Variovorax terrae: one gene and its partner. Each later gene encodes a partner of the first gene's protein in a complex. Links are inferred from orthologs where the notes say so. Each region holds a gene or a part of one and is shown on either strand. Other genes may lie near its edges. The genes, in order: eno and MMF98_RS13965.

The links.
Region 2: the proteins of eno (region 1) and MMF98_RS13965 are in contact, whole or in part, in a solved structure (PDB 2FYM), measured with the Escherichia coli proteins. The link is inferred for Variovorax terrae from one-to-one orthologs.

Annotation. Positions count from the first base shown.
Region 1 is NZ_JALGBI010000001.1:1,136,235-1,142,055, reverse strand. What follows is about bases 1-2,984. They hold eno (phosphopyruvate hydratase), read left to right. Parts: upstream 1-842; coding sequence 843-2,126; downstream 2,127-2,984. Other genes in these bases: pnuC (nicotinamide riboside transporter PnuC), read left to right, coding at 2,585-2,984; MMF98_RS05340 (septum formation initiator family protein), read left to right, coding at 2,234-2,509; MMF98_RS05350 (DUF1330 domain-containing protein), read left to right, coding at 519-809; kdsA (3-deoxy-8-phosphooctulonate synthase), read left to right, coding at 1-507. Also shown: more of pnuC, read left to right, coding at 2,985-3,187; MMF98_RS05330 (AAA family ATPase), read left to right, coding at 3,196-3,882; Hsp33 family molecular chaperone HslO, read right to left, coding at 3,836-4,813; MMF98_RS05320 (gamma carbonic anhydrase family protein), read right to left, coding at 4,813-5,337; MMF98_RS05315 (ferritin-like domain-containing protein), read left to right, coding at 5,372-5,821. UniProt on the Escherichia coli protein: Catalyzes the reversible conversion of 2-phosphoglycerate (2-PG) into phosphoenolpyruvate (PEP). It is essential for the degradation of carbohydrates via glycolysis.
Region 2 is NZ_JALGBI010000001.1:2,948,505-2,954,896, forward strand. The notes cover bases 2,311-5,865. They hold MMF98_RS13965 (Rne/Rng family ribonuclease), read left to right. Parts: upstream 2,311-2,671; coding sequence 2,672-5,665; downstream 5,666-5,865. Outside these bases: MMF98_RS13945 (S49 family peptidase), read right to left, coding at 1-158; MMF98_RS13950 (Rieske (2Fe-2S) protein), read right to left, coding at 160-522; MMF98_RS13955 (HAD family hydrolase), read right to left, coding at 531-1,193; MMF98_RS13960 (RluA family pseudouridine synthase), read right to left, coding at 1,171-2,154. UniProt on the Escherichia coli protein: Endoribonuclease that plays a central role in RNA processing and decay. Required for the maturation of 5S and 16S rRNAs and the majority of tRNAs. Also involved in the degradation of most mRNAs.

The DNA of each region.
Region 1 (5,821 bases):
GACTTCATCCGCGCCGTGGCGCAGTCGGGCCGGCCGGTCAACATCAAGAAGGGCCAGTTCCTCGCGCCGCACGACATGAAGAACGTGATCGACAAGGCACGCGCGGCCGCCCGGGAGAAGGGCCTGCCCGAGGACAGCTTCATGGCCTGCGAACGCGGCGCGAGCTTTGGCTACAACAACCTGGTGAGCGACATGCGCTCGCTGGCCATCATGCGCGAGACCGGCGCCCCGGTGGTGTTCGACGCCACCCACTCGGTGCAGCTGCCCGGCGGCCTGGGGCAGAGCTCCGGCGGCCAGCGCGAAATGGTGCCGGTGCTGGCGCGCGCGGCCCTCGCGGTCGGCGTGGCGGGCGTCTTCATGGAAACGCACCCCGACCCGGCCAAGGCGCTGTCCGACGGCCCCAATGCCGTGCCCCTGAAGCACATGAAGGCGCTGCTCGAGACGCTGCTGGCGCTTGACCGCATCACCAAGAAGAACGGCTTCCTCGAAAACAACTTCACCGCCTGAAGAACATCCCCATGAGCAGTGCCTACATCATCGCCAACGTCACCGTCACCAACCCCGCGCAATACGAAGAGTACAAGAAGCTGTCCACCCTCGCCATGAAGGCGCATGGCGCCGAGGTCTGCGTGCGCGGCGGCAGCATCGAGGTACTGGAGGGCGACTGGGCCCCCACCCGGCTGGTGCTGCTCAAATTCCCTTCGGTCGAACAGGCCCGCGCCTTCAACGATTCGGTCGAGTACGATGCCGCGCGCCAGGCGCGCCAGGGCGCGGCCGTGATGCGCATGGTGCTGGTCGAAGGCGCCTGAACCCCTTTTCAATTCAAGAGACGGAAACTACAAATGAGTGCAATCGTTGACATCGTCGGCCGCGAAATTCTCGACAGCCGAGGCAACCCCACCGTCGAGTGCGACGTGCTGCTGGAATCCGGCACCATGGGCCGCGCCGCCGTGCCCTCGGGCGCATCCACCGGCTCGCGCGAAGCCATCGAGCTGCGCGACGGCGACAAGGCCCGCTACCTCGGCAAGGGCGTGCTCAAGGCCGTGGAGCACATCAACACCGAAATCTCCGAAGCCGTGCTCGGCCTCGACGCCTCCGAACAGGCCTTCCTCGACAAGACGCTGATCGACCTGGACGGCACCGACAACAAGAGCCGCCTGGGCGCCAACGCCATGCTGGCCGTGTCGATGGCCGTGGCGCGCGCCGCGGCCGAAGAGTCGGGCCTGCCGCTGTACCGCTACTTCGGCGGCATGGGCAGCATGCAGATGCCGGTGCCGATGATGAACGTGGTCAACGGCGGCGCCCACGCCAACAACAACCTCGACCTGCAGGAACTGATGATCATCCCCGTGGGCGCCCCGAGCTTCCGCGAGGCCGTGCGCTACGGCGCCGAGGTGTTCCACGCGCTCAAGAAGATCATCCACGACAAGGGCATGAGCGTGGCCGTGGGCGACGAAGGCGGCTTCGCGCCGAACGTGGCCAACCACGAAGCCGCGATCCAGATGATCCTCGAAGCCATCGAGCAGGCCGGCTACACCGCCGGCGAGCAGATCGCCCTGGGCCTGGACTGCGCGGCCAGCGAGTTCTACAAGGACGGCAAGTACCACCTCGAAGCCGAGGGCCTGACCCTGAGCGCCGAGGAGTGGACCAACATCCTCGCCACCTGGGTCGACAAGTACCCCATCATCAGCATCGAGGACGGCATGGCCGAGGGCGACTGGGACGGCTGGAAACACCTGACCGAGCGCCTGGGCGACAAGGTCCAGCTGGTGGGCGACGACCTGTTCGTCACCAACACCAAGATCCTGAAGGAAGGCATCGACAAGAAGATCGCCAACTCGATCCTGATCAAGATCAACCAGATCGGCACGCTGACCGAAACCTTCGCCGCCATCGAGATGGCCAAGCGCGCGGGCTACACCGCCGTCATCAGCCACCGCTCGGGCGAGACCGAGGACAGCACCATCGCCGACATCGCCGTGGGCACCAACGCCGGCCAGATCAAGACCGGCTCGCTGAGCCGCTCCGACCGCATGGCCAAGTACAACCAGCTGCTGCGCATCGAGGAAGACCTGGGCGACATCGCCAGCTACCCCGGCCGCGCGGCGTTCTACAACCTGCGCTGACCCGCAAGCGCATGGCGGCCACCCTCCACGCCCGCGGCCGTGCCGCTGCACGGCTTCCCGGAGGCCTGGGCCTCGCTGCAAGCGGCCCGGCGAGGACCTGAGCGGCCATGGGCAACCGCCTCGTTCCGGTCATCCTGCTGGTGCTGCTCGGGATCGTGCACGCGCAGCTGTGGTTCGGGCGAGGCAGCCTTCCCAACGTGACCCAGATGCAGCAGAAGCTGGATGCACAGCGGCTGCAGAACGCGCAGGCCCAGCAAGCCAACGACCGCCTCGCGGCAGAAGTGCGCGACCTCAAGGAGGGCCTCGAGATGGTGGAGGAAAAAGCGCGCATGGAACTCGGCATGGTCAAACCCAACGAGATCTACGTGCAGATTGCGCGATGAGCTCCCCCCAGGCTCCGCTTCGCTGCGCCTCCCCCCTGCAGGGGGCAACACCAGCGGCCCGGCCTTCTTCGCCTGATGCTTGAGTGGCTGTTCGCCGAGGCGTTCACCCTCTGGGGTTCGCCCACCACCTGGCTGGAGGTGGCCGCCTTCGTGCTGGCGCTGGCCATGGTGGGCTGCAACATCCGCGAGATCCACTGGGGCTGGCCGCTGGCCATCGTCAGCTCGCTGATGTACTTTGCGCTGTTCTGGCGCCACCGGCTGTATGGCGATGCCTCGCTGCAGGTCTTCTTTGCCGTGGTGGCGTTCTGGGGCTGGTTCCAGTGGCTGCGCGGGCGGCGCGGCGACGGCAGCGCGCTCGCCGTCATGCGGCTCGGCCGCGCGGGCCGGATCGGCACCCTCGCCGCCTGCGCCCTGCTCTGGCCCGCCACCGGGCTGTTCCTCAAGCACTTCACCGACACCGACGTGCCCTGGTGGGACGCCTTTCCCACCGCCGTCAGCGTGGTCGGCCAGTTCCTGCTGGGCCGCAAGTTCATCGAGAACTGGCTGCTGTGGATCGCCGTGAACGCGGTCGGCGTGGGCCTGTTCGCCTACAAGGGCCTGTGGCTCACGGTGATCCTCTACGCGCTGTTCGCGGTCCTGAGCGTGGTGGGCTGGCGCGCCTGGCGGCGCCAGCTCTGAGAACCGCCATGGCATCGGCTCCCTGCCAGATCGCCTTGCTCGGCGCCGAGAGCACCGGCAAGACCCAGCTCGCGCTCCAGCTGGCGGCGCATCTGCGCGCCCAGGGCCGGCCGGCCACCGTGGTGCCCGAGCTGCTGCGCGAATGGTGCGACCGGGAGGGCCGCACGCCGCGCGCCGACGAGCAGGCCGCCATCGCGCAGGAACAGCAGCGGCGCGTGGAGGCGGCAGCCGCCGCCGGCAGCGTGGTCATCGCCGACACCACGCCGCTGATGACCGCCATCTACAGCGAGCTGCTGTTTGGCGACACCTCGCTGTACGCCGCCGCCGAGGCCCACCAGCGCCGCTACCACCTGACCCTGGTCACCGGGCTGGATCTGCCCTGGGTGGCCGACGGCCTGCAGCGCGACGGCGCCCATGTGCGCGAGCCGGTCGATGCGCTGCTGCGCGCGGCGCTTGCGCGTGCCGGCGTGGCCTACCAGGTGGTGTACGGCCTGGAGGGCGAGCGCCTGCGCAACGCCCTCAATGCTATCGATTCAATAGCAACAAATGACCACCCGACGAGGACATCTGGCCAATTTCCTTCAAAAACCGGCGCCTGGGCCTGGGTCTGCGAAAAATGCAGCGACCCGGACTGCGAGCACCGGCTGTTCACTGGACTGCTGGGCTCGAAGGCGGCTGGTCGCCCGGCGCCTTGAAGATCTGCGCCGCGTCCACCGCGTCGAAGCGGTACTGGCGGCCGCAGAAATCGCAGCCCACCTCGATGTCGCCGCGCTCGGCGATGATCTCCTCGGCCTCCTGCGCGCCCAGGCCGCGGATCATGTTGCCCACGCGCTCGCGGCTGCAGGTGCAGGCGAAGCGCGGCCGCTGCGGCTCGAAGCGCAGCAGCTTCTCCTCCCAGAACAGGCGGCGCAGGACGGTGTCCACGTCGAGCGTCAGCAGTTCCTCGCGCGTCAGGCTGGCCGCCAGCGTGGCGATGCGGTTGTAGTCCTCGTTGCGGCCGATCTCGTCTTCGTTGGCCCGGCTGACCAGGCTGCCGGCGAGATTGCCCTCGCCCTGCACCGGCAGGCGCTGGATCATCAGCCCCGCCGCCACCTCGCCGTTGGCGGCCAGCACCAGCGTGGTATCGAGCTGCTCGCTTTGCAGCATGTAGTGCTGCAGCACGTCGCTGAGCCGGTCCAGCTTCTGGCGCTGGTCGCCGAACAGCGGCACCACGCCCTGGTAGGGCTGCTGGCCCGGGAAGCGGTCCTTCGGGTCGAGCGTGATGGCGCAGCGCCCCTGGTTGCCGGCATTCACCATGTCGCTCAGGCGCGCGCCTTCGGGCACCTCGCCCATCACCTTGGCCGTGGCGCGCAGGCTCAGGTCGTGCTGCACCTCGGCCACCGCCACCTTCACCGGGCCGTCGCCGAAGATCTGCAGCACCAGCGCGCCGTTGAACTTGATGTTGGACTGCATCAGCACGCCGGCCGCGGCCATCTCGCCCAGCAGCTCGCTGACCGGCGCCGGGTAGGCCCCGGTCGCGCTGTTGCCGGCGCGCCGGCGCAGGATCTCGGTCCAGGCGTCGGTCAGGCGCACGATCATGCCGCGCACCGGCAGGCCGTCGAACAGGAATTTGTGCAGCTCCGACATCAGGCGATCTTCTTCAGGCCGCGGGCGAAGCGGTGGGCGTTCTCAACGTAGTGCTCGGCGCTCTGGCGCAGCCTGGCGGCCGCGGCCTCGTCCAGCGTGCGCACCACCTTGGCCGGCGCGCCGATGATCAGCGAGTTGTCGGGGAACTCCTTGCCCTCGGTCACCACGCTGCCGGCGCCCACGATGCAGTTGCGCCCGATCTTCGCGCCGTTGAGCACCACGGCCTGGATGCCGATCAGCGTGTTGTCGCCGACGGTGCAGCCGTGCAGCATGACCTGGTGGCCCACCGTCACGTTGTCGCCGATCGTGAGCGGGTAGCCGATGTCGGCATGCAGCACGCTCAGGTCCTGGATGTTGCTGTTGCGCCCGATCCTGAGGGTCTCGGTGTCGCCGCGGATCACCGCGCCGAACCAGACGCTGGCGTTGTCCGCCAGTTCCACCGCGCCGATCACCTGGGCGCTGTCGGCGACCCAGGCGCCGGCGCCGAGTTTCGGCGCTGCGCCGTCGAGTTCGTAAATGGCCATCGCCTGAATCCTCGCAAAAACTAGAATTGTAGGGATGGATCTGCGCCAGCGTGCCCTTGCCGCCCTTCAAACCCCCGATCCGGCCTCCAAAGTGGCTGAAGTCCAGGCCCTGTGGTCGCAGGCAGCTATGTTTTCGATAGCAGGCCAGCCTCCGGCCGAGCCCGCCGGCCTGCCGGGGCGCCCGCCGTGCCCGGCCCTGATCGCCCACCTGCAGGTGCCCAGGCGCTCGCCCTTCACGCCCGAGGGCCGGGCCGCGCTGATCCATTCGATCTGCCACATCGAATTCAACGCCATCAATCTGGCGCTCGACGCGGTCTGGCGCTTCGACGGCATGCCGCGCGAGTTCCATCTCGACTGGCTGCGCGTGGCCGCCGAGGAGGCCTTGCATTTCACGCTGCTGCGCGAGCACCTGCAGGGCATGGGCCACGACTACGGCGACTTCAGCGCGCACGACGGCCTGTGGGCCATGTGCGAGAAGACCCGC
Region 2 (6,392 bases), 1.8 Mb from region 1 along the record:
AGCGAGGCGAACGCCAGCCGCTCCAGCGTGGCGCGCTCCCAGCCGGGGCGTTCGGTCGGAGATGCTCCTTTTTTAGGAGCATCCCGTGTCGGCTCGACGCGGACCTCGGGCTGTCCGGACGTTGAAGACGGGTTTTCGGGCTGATTCGGATCGGTCATGTCAGAACTCGACAGGTTGGAGGTTGTACGCAGTATGCCAGTGCACCACGCCGTCATGCTCGGCCAGCTCGATGCGCACCAGCCCGCCGCGGCAGGGGCCGCCCGCGCAGGCGCCGGTGTCGGGCCGATAGGCCGCGCCGTGGGTCGCGCACAGCAGCCATTGGCCGCTGTCATCGAAAAAACGGTTGGGCTGGTAGTCCAGCTCCATCGCCACGTGGGTGCAGCGGTTCAGGTAGGCATGCGGCCGGCCCTGGAAACGGATGGCGAAGGCCCGGCAGGTCTGCCCGGCATAGACCACATCGAACGGCACGGCGTCGCGGCCTTCGACCAGGTCGGCGGCGTTGCACAGCGCGATGGCGGCCATGGGCGGGTTCAGGCGTGGTCCAGCAGCCACTGGTGCAGCTCGCGCGCCGAATGGGCCACGAAGCGCGGCTGCAGCACCTCGAACGCGTCGGGCTCGTGCGCGCCGTAGCTCACGCCCACGCTGGCGCAGCCGGCGTTCACGGCCATCTGCAGGTCATGCGTGGTGTCGCCGATCATGAGCGTGCGCTCGGGCTCGGTGCCGAATTCGCGCATCAGCTCGTGCAGCATGCGCGGGTCGGGCTTGCCGGCGGTTTCATCGGCCGTGCGCGAGCCGTCGAACATGCCCCGCAGTTCCACGGCCTGCAAGGCTTCGTCGAGCCCCCGCCGGCTCTTGCCGGTGGCCACGGCCAGCCAGTGGTGGCGCGCGCGCAGGTCCGCCAGCAGCGGCAGCACGCCGTCGAACAGGCTGATGTCGTTCTGTCGCGCCAGGTAGTGATGGCGGTAGCGCGCGTTGAGTTCGGGATATTTCTCGGGCGGCACGTCGGGCGCCGCGTAGGCCAGCGCCTGCATCAGGCCCATGCCGATGACGTAGGCCGCGGCATGGTCGCTGGGCACGGTGCCGCCCACGTCGCGCACCGCGGCCTGGATGCAGCGCACGATGATGCGGGTGGAATCGAACAGCGTGCCGTCCCAGTCGAAGGCAATCAGGTCATAGCGGCGTGGACGTGACATGGGCAACGAAGGCTTCAAGCTCGGAAGGCAAAGGCGCCAGCAGTTCGACGCGCTCGCCGCTGGCCGGATGATTGAACTGTAACCGCCACGCATGAAGAAACATGCGCCTGAGCCCCTGTTTCTGCAGCGCCTTGTTGAGTTCGAAATCGCCGTACTTGTCGTCGCCGGCGATGCCGTGGCCGGCCGATGCGAGGTGCACCCGGATCTGGTGCGTGCGGCCGGTCTTGATGGTGACTTCGAGCAGGGAGAAGCCCTCGAGCTTTTGCGCCACCTTCACCAGCGTGACGGAGCGCATGCCGTCGGGATCGTCCTTGGCCACCACCTTGACGCGGCGCTCGCCATCGGCCTGCAGGTATTTGTGCAGGGGCTGGTCGATCACCTTGCGGTTGGCGGGCCAGGCGCCGGCCACCAGCGCGAGATAGGTCTTGCCGGTTTCGCGCTCGCGGAACTGGTCTTGCAGTGCGGTGAGCGCGCTGCGCTTCTTGGCCACCAGCAGGATGCCGCTGGTTTCGCGGTCCAGCCGGTGCACCAGCTCCAGGAACTTCGCGCCCGGCCGGGCTTGCCGCAATTGCTCGATCACGCCGAAGCTCACGCCGCTGCCGCCGTGCACCGCCACGCCGGCCGGCTTGTCGAGGGCGATCAGGTGCTCGTCTTCGAGCAGGATGGGAAATTCGCGCGCCGGCGCCGGCTTGTCCAGCTTGTCGGCGGCCCTGTCGGACACCCGCACCGGCGGCAGGCGCACCAGGTCGCCCGCCGCGACCCGGGTGTCGGCCGCCGCCCGCCCCTTGTTCACGCGCACCTCGCCGCTGCGGATGATGCGGTAAACATGGGTCTTGGGCACGCCCTTGAGGTGGCGGATCAGGAAATTGTCCAGCCGCTGGCCGGCCGATTCCTCATCGACGGCCAGCAATTTGGCCTGGGGCGTTGCAGGCGGCGGATTGCCCCCTATAATGTGTTTCACTAGCGTAACGCCGTAAGTGGTTGATTTGTCTGGAGTTTAGTCCACACACTGCCAACGGCTGCGCTGGGAGGTCGATGCCACCAGGCGCATTGCCGGCAAACTGAAGGCCAACGCCGACAGTGGCTCGCAGTCCGCCGGCTCGAGCCGACGCATTTTGAAACACTGAATACGGAATACCCAAGTTCGCAAGCACGCTGCTCGTGAACGGATCGAAGCGAGAACTCTTGTGTTGATGGCGCTGATTCAAACCTGCCTGCGGTGGCTGCTGCCCCCGCTTTCAGGCATGAAATCGCCCAAAGTCCGCGCCCCCCGGGCGCGGGGCGCTACAAACTCTGTAGCAATCCCACAGTCTCATCCCCTCGCCCCCATCCACGCGCCCACGCCCCGACTGCTGAGCTAGTGCTCTGGCAGTCTCAGGCTCTTTCGGCAATTCCTTTCGTTTCTCAGGCGTCAGTTCAGGCATCGTTGGCTCATCCAGGGCCTGTTTGATGTTTTTGAAAACCAAGGGGAACGCATCATGAAACGGATGCTGATCAACGCCACCCAGGCAGAAGAACGCCGCCTGGCGATTGTGGACGGACAGAAGCTGCTCGACTATGAAATCGAGATCGAGGGACGCGAGCAGCGCAAGGGCAACATCTACAAGGCGGTCGTGACGCGCGTCGAGCCCTCGCTCGAAGCCTGTTTCGTCGACTACGGCGAAGACCGCCACGGCTTCCTGCCGTTCAAGGAAATCTCCAAGCAGTATTTCGCCCAGGGCGTGCCCGTCAGCCAAGCCAAGATCCAGGACGTGATCAAGGAAGGCAACGAGCTGCTGGTGCAGGTCGAGAAGGAAGAGCGCGGCAACAAGGGCGCGGCCCTCACCACCTTCATCTCGCTGGCCGGCCGCTATGTAGTGCTGATGCCCAACAACCCGCGCGGCGGCGGCGTGAGCCGGCGCATCGAGGGCGACGACCGGGCCGAGCTCAAGGAAGCCATGGACCAGTTGGAATATCCCAACGGCATGAGCATCATCGCGCGCACCGCCGGCATCGGCCGCACCGCGCCCGAGCTGCAATGGGACCTGAACTACCTGCTCAAGCTCTGGGGCGCCATCGACGGCGCGGCCAAGGGCGGCAAGGGCGCGTTCCTGATCTACCAGGAGTCGTCGCTGGTGATCCGCGCGATCCGCGACTACTTCAACAACGACATCGGCGACATCCTGATCGACACCGACGACATCTACGACCAGGCCCAGCAGTTCATGGCCCACGTGATGCCCGAGCATGCCGCCCGCGTGAAGCGCTACCGCGACGACGCGCCGCTGTTCAGCCGCTTCCAGATCGAGCACCAGATCGAATCGGCCTACGCCCGCACCGTGCAGCTGCCCAGCGGCGGCGCCATCGTGATCGACCACACCGAGGCGCTGGTCTCGGTGGACGTGAACTCGGCCCGCGCCATCAAGGGCGGCGACATCGAAGAGACCGCCACCCGCACCAACCTCGAAGCCGCCGACGAAGTGGCCCGCCAGATGCGCCTGCGCGACCTGGGCGGCCTGATCGTCATCGACTTCATCGACATGGAAGAGTCGCGCAACCGCCGCGACGTCGAAAACCGCCTGCGCGATGCGCTGCGGCAAGACCGCGCGCGCGTGCAGTTCGGCACCATCAGCAAGTTCGGCCTGATGGAAATGAGCCGCCAGCGCCTGCGCCCCGCCCTCAGCGAAGGCGCCTCCATCCCCTGCCCGCGCTGCGGCGGCTCCGGCCACATCCGCGACACCGAAAGCTCGGCGCTGCAGATCCTGCGCATCATCCAGGAAGAGTCCATGAAGGACAACACCGCCTCCGTGCTGTGCCAGGTGCCGGTGGAAGTGGCCTCCTTCCTGCTCAACGAAAAGCGCACCGAGATCGCCAAGATCGAACTCAAGCAGCGCATCAACGTGCTGATGGTGCCCAACAAGACGCTGGAAACGCCGAACTACCGGCTCGAGCGCCTCAAGCACGACGACCCGCGCCTGGACAACATCGAGGCCAGCTACAAGATGGCCGACGAGATCGAGGACCCGACCTCCGTCACGCGCCGCTCGCAGGAGCCCACCAACAAGCAGACCCCCGTGATCAAGGGTGTGCTGCCCGACGCGCCCGCGCCGGTGGCCGTGCCCAAGCCCGAACCGGTCAAGCCGCAGCAGGCAGCCGCTCCGGCCCCCGTGGCCGCCCCCGCGGAAACCGGCTTCTTCGGCTGGATCAAGAACCTGTTCGGCGCCAAGCCCGCACCGGCCCCCGCGCCCGCACCGGCCGCGCAAGGCGCCAAGAAGGAAGAAAAACGCGAAGGCCGCGGCGGCCGTGACGGCGAGCGCCGCGATGGACGCCGGGGCGAAGGCCGCGGCGGTGAGCGCCGGCGCGACGGCGAGCGCCGCGATGGACGCCGGGGTGAGGGCCGAGCCGAGGGCGCAGAAGGCCAGCCGGCACGCAGCGGCGAAGGCCGTGGCAACCGTGACGGCGAGCGCCGTGGCGAGCGCCAGGACCGCGAAGGCCGGGGCGACCGCCAGGGCCCGCGCGAACGGCGCGACGCCGACAACCGCACGGCCGCTACAGAAACCGTAGCAAACAATGTCCAGGCGACGGGGACCTCCGCCGTATCTGACACCCAATCCGGCGAGCAGCGGCAAGACCGGCCGCCGCGCAGCGGCGAACGCCGCGAGCGCGGTGAAGGCCGCCGTGAACGGGGTGAGCGTGGCGAACGCCGCGGCGAGCGCGGTCCGCGCAGTGGTGATGCCGCCGGCAACAGCCCGGAGGCCCTGGCCGCCGGTGCCGCCGTCGCAGCCACCACCGCCATTGCCGCTGCAGCAGCCTCTGCCGCCACCCAGGACAGCACTGCCCCGCAAGGCACGCCGTCCGACAGCGGCAACGACACGCCGCGCGCCGACGGCCAGCGGGAACGCCCCGAAGGCGACGAGCGCCGTGAACGCCGTTCGCGCGACCGCTATGGACGCGACCGCCGCGAGCGCAGCGAACAGCCGCGCACCGAAGAAGGCAGCACCACGGATGAGGGTGCCGAGCGCGCAGCGGCCGAGCCCGTGCGCAGCAGCTACTTCGATGCCGTACGCCCCGTGGCACAGGAAGCGCCGGCCCAGGCCGCGCTCCCGCTCGACGCAGAGGCGCCTGCTGCTGCCCGCAGCGTCGAAGCGCCGGCACCGGTAGCCGCCCCTGTCGCACAGGCCGCGCCGGCCCCCGTGCAGGCACCGGCGCCCGCCGTTCCTGCCGGCCTGCCCAAAGTCCAGTCCTTCCAGCTCCCCGTGGCCGACCTGGCCCAGGTGGCCGAGGGTTCGGGCCTAGTCTGGGTCAATTCCGACGCCGACAAGATCGCCTCTGCACAAGCAGCCATCGCCGCCGAGCCCAAGCCCGTGCGAGTGCCACGCGAGCGTCCCGCCCCGGTGGTGCTGGATGAGGGGCCGCTGATCCTGGTGGAAACGCGGCGCGACCTGCGCAACATGACGCTGCCCTTCGAGGCAGCGCCGCCTTCCAGCACCTGAGCCTTCGCCCCCTCCCCCGCCGGGGACGGAGCACCCAGCGGCTCTGCCCTCGGCGAATGCGCGCAAGCGCAACCCAGGGCCCAACGCCTACCGAGCCATAGCGGTCACCCAACGACCCACAGGCCGCGAGCGTGCGCGCCCTCCGCACTAGTCACTTTGGACTATTCACAAGCGTGAAGAACTTGACGAAACTCGGTTGCGCATTTGCTCACACCACGGAGCGCCGGAGCCTAGGCGCACAGATCTACCCGAAGGCCTCCGGATTGGCAAGAATTCAACCCTTCTCGTCCCGGCCCACGTTGCATTCCTGTCGAGAAACTGACCCGCGGCAGAACATCAGCTTGTAAAGCTGGCAGAAAGCACCCAAGACGTGAATTTCTCACGGAGTTTTCAGAGATCTGAAGATATCTTTCGCCTACTATGCAAGCATTGCGATCGGTAATAAATTGTCACACCCGTGTTGTACGATTGTTACAATTTGTTTTTTAGTGCGCCAACCATGTATCTGTCCACCGCCCCATCTTTTTCCCGTCAGTTGCAGATCAGGAAACAGCATGTGCGAGCGCTGCAGGCCCATGGTCGCCTGAACGCCCCAAGTGGAATGCCGACATGAGCCCCCGACAACCTGATGATTCTCGCTGCGCAGCAGCGCATGACTGCGAGAACATGCAGTTGCGAGTACGGCCAGGACTTCATCACACTGTGGGCATGACTGATTTCGAGTCCA